One region of the Ligilactobacillus sp. ESL1201 genome, then DNA from elsewhere that is predicted to be linked to it. Evidence: predicted binding sites of a transcription regulator. Region 1 holds the regulator's gene; the other holds the start of a gene.
What was found. The regulator Rex, encoded in region 1, represses fermentation and respiration genes when NADH is low (regulators of the CRP and FNR family bind a similar motif). The targets are predictions, from matches to a motif close to TTGTGAANTANTTCACAA.

Region 1 (3,425 bases):
TATTATCGTTTTAGTATCTATTATTTTTACTTTAATTATTCAACGACGGCAATAACGTCACTTTCGCGGACTACTAAGTACTTGTCGCCTTGGTATGAAACTTCCGTACCAGCATATTTGTCGTAGACTACTGAATCGCCGACCTTAACGTCCGGCACTTGTTTTTGACCGTTGTCAAGCACCTTACCGGCACCTACAGCAACAACTTTACCTGTTTGTGGCTTTTCTTTAGCATTACTTGCTAAAACGATCCCACCTACAGTTTGTTCTTCTTCTTCTTGGACTTCAAGAATAATTCTGTCTCCTAATGGTTTCAGCACCCTAGATCCCTCCAATATTTTTTAGCACTTGATACTTTCAAGTGCTAACTGATTACATTTATTATCATAACCACTTTAATCAGAAAATGCAAGCACTTTTTATCACTCGCACCATTTAAGTGCCAATTAACTGAACGGTACAACTGTTAATTGGTCCCCTAACTATGCTACAATTTGAACCAGCCCAGATAAAGGAAGTTTAGTCATGTTCAAACACAATACGCTGTCACTTTTAGGCGGTTATTTAGTCTTTGTCTTATTGCAACAGCTCTTATTTATCCTGCTCAAACAAAACGATCTGTTATACTGGTGGCAAACCATTTTAACTGCCGCTGCCGCCCTCTTATTGCTTTACCTCGACCGGCGTTACCGCTACACCAACCAGCTTGAAAAAAAGCAGGCCAGCAAAACTATTTCTTGGTTATCAATGCTGATCAGCGTTCCCGTCATTTTAGGGTTGCAACAAATATTTTTACACTTTGAGGCGACTTTTTTACACCAACCCCTTTATTCTAATAACACCGGTCAACTAATAGCGATCGCTGCTAAATATCCCTACTATATTGTATTGCTGACGCTGACGGAACCAGTGATCGAAGAATTTGTTTTTCGTAAAGCATTGTTTGGTAACTTCACTAAGTGGTTTAAACCGTGGCAAGCGGCGGTGATCGCCAGTGTGATCTTCGCGTTAGGGCATAGCGACGGTCACTTGCTGACTTATACTATTATGGGACTGGGATTTTGTTTCGTCTATCAGCAAAGCGGCAAGATCCAGTATTCAATCGGCGCGCACGTTTTAATGAACGCGACGGTGTTGCTGCTTAATTTTTGAAGCTACGCGGCAAGTCAGTTAGCAGTTTAAAATACGAACAGTCTATTACTTACGGAAACTAAAAGAACCCGGGACAAAGCGCTAAGTTTTGTCCCAGGTTCTTTTGGTATTTCCATCATTTGATGTATTCCTGTTTTATTTCAGATGATCGTCTTTGATGCGGTCATCAACGTGCTTTAAAAAATAAATCAACGTCTGCAATTCATTCGTTAAATCAACGTCTTGGACCCGCACGTACTTAGGAACAGTGATCCGCAACGGCGTAAAGTTCAAAATTCCGCGCACGCCAGCGTCGATCAGCTCATCGGTTACCCGTTGAGCCACCGGCCCCGGCACCGTCAAGATCACGACTTCGATCTGCTGAGCCATCAACTGTTCTTTCATATCGCTCATCGGATAGATCGGCACACCGCTTAAGATCGTTCCCGTCAATTTTTCATCAATATCAAAAGCCGCACTGATGCGCACGTTATTATTTCCCTGGAAATTATGGTTCAATAACGCGTGCCCCAAATTACCGACTCCGATCAATGCCACGTTAGTTAATTTATCTTGATTCAGTGTTTTTTTAAAGAAATCCAATAAATTTTTGACATCGTAACCATAGCCACGTTTGCCTAACGCACCAAAATACGAAAAATCGCGGCGAATAGTTGCTGAATCGACTTTCACTGCCTCAGCAAGCTCAGTTGACGAAATTCGCTCTTTGCCAGATGTATATAATATTCCCAAATACCGATAATAAATTGGCAACCGTTTAGCAGTCGCTTGAGGTATTTTTGTACTTGCCACATTAAACGCTCCTTTCACAAAAGGCTTACCTCCTAATTTTACCATATAAAATTTCACAAGCAAGAACTCTCACAAATTTTCATCCACAAGCAATTCTATGGTAAACTATTTTAGTGCATTATTAATTAACTACTATATATTTATATACTTAGGGGGAAATTGCATGATCTTACTGCAAGTTCAGCAGGTCGCCCGTACTTTTAACGGAGAAACACTTTTTGCACACGTTGACCTGGACATCAAAAACGATTCACGCATTGCCTTAGTCGGACCAAACGGCGTCGGCAAATCTACCCTGCTAAAAATCATCACCGGACAAAATCCACCCGATCAAGGACAAGTCGTTACTCGTAAGGGACTGACGATCGGCTATTTGGCACAAGATACGGGCTTAGAATCGACTAATACCATCTACGACGAAATGCTGACGGTTTTTGCACGACTGATCGCACTAGAAAAACAACTGCATCAAATAGAAGAAGAAATTGCGACTACCACAGACCAGCAAAGCGCACACTACCAACAATTACTAACGCGTTATGATCAGCTGTCTCATGATTTTAGCACGCAAAATGGTTACGGTTACCAAGCCGAGATCCGCACCGTCTTACACGGCTTTCATTTTTACGAAGAAGACTACCGTAAAAAAATTGCGGACCTCTCCGGTGGCCAAAAAACGCGGTTGGCCTTGGCAAAATTGCTGCTGCAAAAAAAGGATCTCTTGATACTCGACGAACCGACTAACCACCTTGACCTAACCACCTTGCAGTGGCTGGAAAATTACCTGCAAGGTTATCAGGGTGCGCTGCTGATCGTATCACATGACCGCTATTTTCTAGACAAGATCGTCACCACCGTTTGTGATCTCAGCCACAACCAACTGGTAACCTACCACGGCGATTACACCGCTTTTACCAAGCAAAAAGCCGCTAATTTCAACCAGCAAGTCAAACAATACCATAAGCAACAAGAAAAAATCACTAAACTAGAAGACTTCGTAGCCAAAAACCTCGTGCGGGCAACTACCAGTAAACGCGCTCAGAGCCGGCAAAAGCAACTGGATAAAATTACGCGCCTGGAAAAACCGACTAAGGATAAACAACAGCCCCACTTTGCGTTTACCCCGGCCACTAAAAGCGGTAAAGTCGTGTTAACCGTCAACGCCGCGTACGTCGGCTACGATAACCAACCGATCAGCGGCCCGATCGACTTTGAGCTCAACCAGCAGCAGATCTTAGCGGTCGTCGGCGAAAACGGAGTCGGTAAATCAACGCTACTGAAAAGTATTATCGGTCAGATCCCCCTGATTTCCGGCAAGGTCACTTTAGGAACTAATGTCGACCTTGGGTATTACGACCAGGAACAGCAGGGACTACATGCTAACAAGACCGTTCTTGATGAAGTTTGGGACGAACACCCGACGATCCCAGAAAAAGACCTGCGTTCTACTCTAGGCGGTTTTTTATTTCGGGGCGACGACG
Region 2 (3,425 bases), 920 kb from region 1:
GGGCTTAGAAGACGCTAATACTAGAGAAGCTGATCCTCATTGTACTAATAACATCATCGATTTGATGCACGACCAAGAAGATGTCGAAGATCTGGGAGGCACACAGCGTTTAGGACTGTACCCGTGCAAGGTCAAAAAGAACACGGTGACCGCCAAAGCTTATCCTAACCAAGACGTGATCCAGGAACGGCACCGGCATCGTTATGAGTTTAACAATAAATACCGTGAGCTCTTTAAACAACACGGACTAACGTTTGCCGGGATCTCACCGGATAACCGACTGGTAGAAGTCGTGGAATTAAGCGACCATAAATTCTTCGTCGCTTGCCAGTATCACCCGGAATTTTTATCGCGGCCACAGCGTCCGGAAGGGTTGTTTGCTAGCTTTATCAAGGCTGCGGCTCAGGATTAATTTTTAGATTATTGCAATATTAAAAATAGGACCTGGGACAAAACAATGAGTTTTGTCTCAGGCCCTATTTTGTTTTCCGTAAGTAATAAATCGCGTTTTTCAAGCCAGCAGTCTAGGTACTAAGGACACTGACAAACAAATCTAAGTACAGGATTTGCTTGTCAGTGCCACTTAGTCCACGACTTAACCGGCTTGGCTCGCGGCTTATTTTAGAAATTATCCTTCACGTATTTATCCACCGCCACGATCGCGTTAGCTACATCCGTTGCGCTGACTGCAAACGGCATTTGTTTCATCGTTTCGCTCGGGATCGTCGCTTGCTTGCCCACTTTGAGGAAATCGGCGTAAGTGGCGTCTGCTAATTTCAAGTCAGCCAGTGTCGTCGGTAGTCCGATCGAACGGTTGAATTCAATGTATTTATTTAAAACAGCGGTCGTAACGTTGTCGAGCATCAACTCGCACAAATAGCCGTACGCTACTTTTTCACCGTGCATCATCGTTTCGCTTTCGCCGGGGATCGCGGTAAAGCCGTCGTAAATTGCGTGAGCAGCTGCGAGCCCTGAACTTTCAAAACCGATCCCGCTCAGTAAGGTGTTGGCTTCGACGACGGATTCCAGTGCAGGGGTCACAACCTTGCCGGTGACGGCTGCGATCGCTTCTTTGGCGTGGGCGAATAAATTATCGGCACAAGTTTGGGCGATCGCTAGTGAAGCCAAGGTCGGTCCGTGTCCTAACATCGATTCGTTGTATCCGCGGGCCACGTCTTTGGCTTCGATATTGGTAGCCATCGCGTCGCCGATCCCAGCAATTAAATTTCTGAGAGGGGCGTGGGCGACGACTGCGGTATCGACTAAGACGAGGTCCGGATTTTTGTCGTAAAATGCGTATTCCTTAAACTGTCCTTCGGGCGTATATAAAACGGAAAGGGCAGAACACGGAGCGTCGGTCGAAGCCACGGTTGGCAAAATAGCAACGGGCAGTCCTAGTTGATACGCCACGTTTTTGGCAGTATCAAGTGTTTTGCCACCACCTAAACCGATGATCAAGTCGTTACCTTCTTTTTTACCGATAGCGATGATGCGCTCGATCTCTTCTTTAGAAGCTTCGCCGTTGAACTGCACTTTAGTGACCTGATAATTGTTGGCGCTTAAATTTTGATTTAGTTTTTCACCAACCAAGTGCCACACAGTATCATCACAGAGTAAAATTGGCTTTTTACCTAAGTTGGCTAAATACTTGTGAGCCTCAGCGAACACGCCACTTCCCTGAATATAATGAGCTGGACTGGCAAATTCTTTGATCATGGTAATTCCTCCTAGATATTTGATATTTTGTTACCAATTTCACATTAGAAGAATTTCAGCGATTTGTCAATCACGAATTCAGATGCGTTGTTAGTTATTAGAAAAAATTTGGGCGTGCTAGCAAATTTGTGCTATTCTGAAGGTGAGTAAGTTGCACAGTTGTCAATTGATGAGAAAGGACGAGCAAAATGCCAAAAAAAGAAATTGTCAACGACGTTGCCGCTAAGATCATTACCTACCAAGAAAAACACCACCTAACTGACGCGGAATTTGCGTTAGCCAGCCACTTTACCGTCGAAAAGATCCACGGTTTTAAAACTAGGACACTAACAGCCACCCCCGAAGAACAAAAAGAACTCTTGCAGTTTGTGACGGCCAAGGTCGCTAAGATTTAACGAAATGCATTAAAATTTAGCGGTGTTGGATAAAAAAATTATGATAATCTTGTAAACTAATTGAAACAATTGTTAGTATCTTGTATTATTAAACTAGGTAATTCTATAACTGTTCACTGAAGCCTCAGGGTGATTAAGTGAATATTTTGCAATGCAGATATTTAAATAATTGTTTTATTTAGTGAGGAATTAATAATGAAAAAAATGATTGTCCTCGGCGGACAAAAAATGGCCGGGACAGTGACGATCGGCGGCTCTAAAAATAGTACGGTCGCCTTGATTCCTGCGACGATCCTAGCCGATTCACCGGTGAGATTGGATTGTGTTCCGGATATTTTAGACGTGCATAACTTAATGGTGATTTTAAAGTCAATGAATGTTTCTTCCCGTTTTGATCAGGGAGTGTTGGAAGTCGACCCGACTCATATTCAGTTGAACCCCTTGCCGGGAGATACGATCCGCAGTTTGCGGGCTTCGTATTATTTTATGGGTGCTTTGTTGGGACGTTTTGGGGAAGCAACGGTTTCTTTTCCCGGTGGGGATAACATCGGCCCCCGTCCTATTGACCAGCATATCAAGGGCTTTAAGGCCTTAGGTGCCAGTGTGATCGAAAAGGATAATTCGGTACATATTACTACTGGGGCTGCTGGTTTGCACGGTGCTCGCGTTTTTTTTGACCTCGTGTCTGTTGGCGCGACGATCAACGTGATGTTGGCGGCCGTTAAGGCGCAGGGAACGACGATTTTAGAAAACGTAGCACGCGAGCCGGAAATTATCGACTTGGCAACATTTTTGAATAACATGGGAGCACACATTAGGGGCGCGGGAACCGATGAAATTCGGATTCAAGGCGTGGATCGTTTGGTAGCTAAAAATACGCACACGGTGATTCCCGACCGCATCGAAGCGGGGACTTATATTGCCTTTGCTGCTGCGGTCGGTCAGGGCGTGTTGGTCAATAACGTGATCCCCGAACACCTCGACCCTTTCTTAGCTAAATTGCGTGAGATGGGTGTTCATTTGGAGATCACTGCCGATAGCGTGTACGTTCCGGGAGGAGATACGCTATCGCCGATCACGATCAAAACGGCCCCTTTCCCGGGATTTGCGACGGATCTCCAACAGCCGATCACACCGTTGTTGATGAGGGCGACTGGGGATTCGAAGATCATCGATACCCTCTACCCGCAAAGGGTCAAGCACATTCCGGAAATGGTCCGAATGGGCGGTGTGATCAGTAGTAAAGACGGCGTGATCACGGTCAGTCCCGCTCATGATTTAGTGGGAACGACGGTGCAAGCCGACGAGATTCGC

Region 2: ACSYSK_RS02030 (glycerol dehydrogenase) is a predicted target of Rex. The motif match lies at 1,744-1,761, and genes of this name have one in related genera.

What each region holds. Positions count from the first base shown of each region.
Region 1 is NZ_CP196362.1:1,329,332-1,332,756, forward strand. It holds gene groES (co-chaperone GroES) at 36-320, opposite strand; gene ACSYSK_RS06685 (CPBP family intramembrane glutamic endopeptidase) at 526-1,152, shown strand; gene ACSYSK_RS06690 (redox-sensing transcriptional repressor Rex) at 1,288-1,944, opposite strand; gene ACSYSK_RS06695 (ABC-F family ATP-binding cassette domain-containing protein) at 2,108-3,425, shown strand, end outside.
Region 2 is NZ_CP196362.1:413,839-417,263, forward strand. It holds gene pyrG (CTP synthase) at 1-412, shown strand, start outside; gene ACSYSK_RS02030 (glycerol dehydrogenase) at 622-1,713, opposite strand; gene ACSYSK_RS02035 (LBP_cg2779 family protein) at 1,905-2,111, shown strand; gene murA (UDP-N-acetylglucosamine 1-carboxyvinyltransferase) at 2,307-3,425, shown strand, end outside.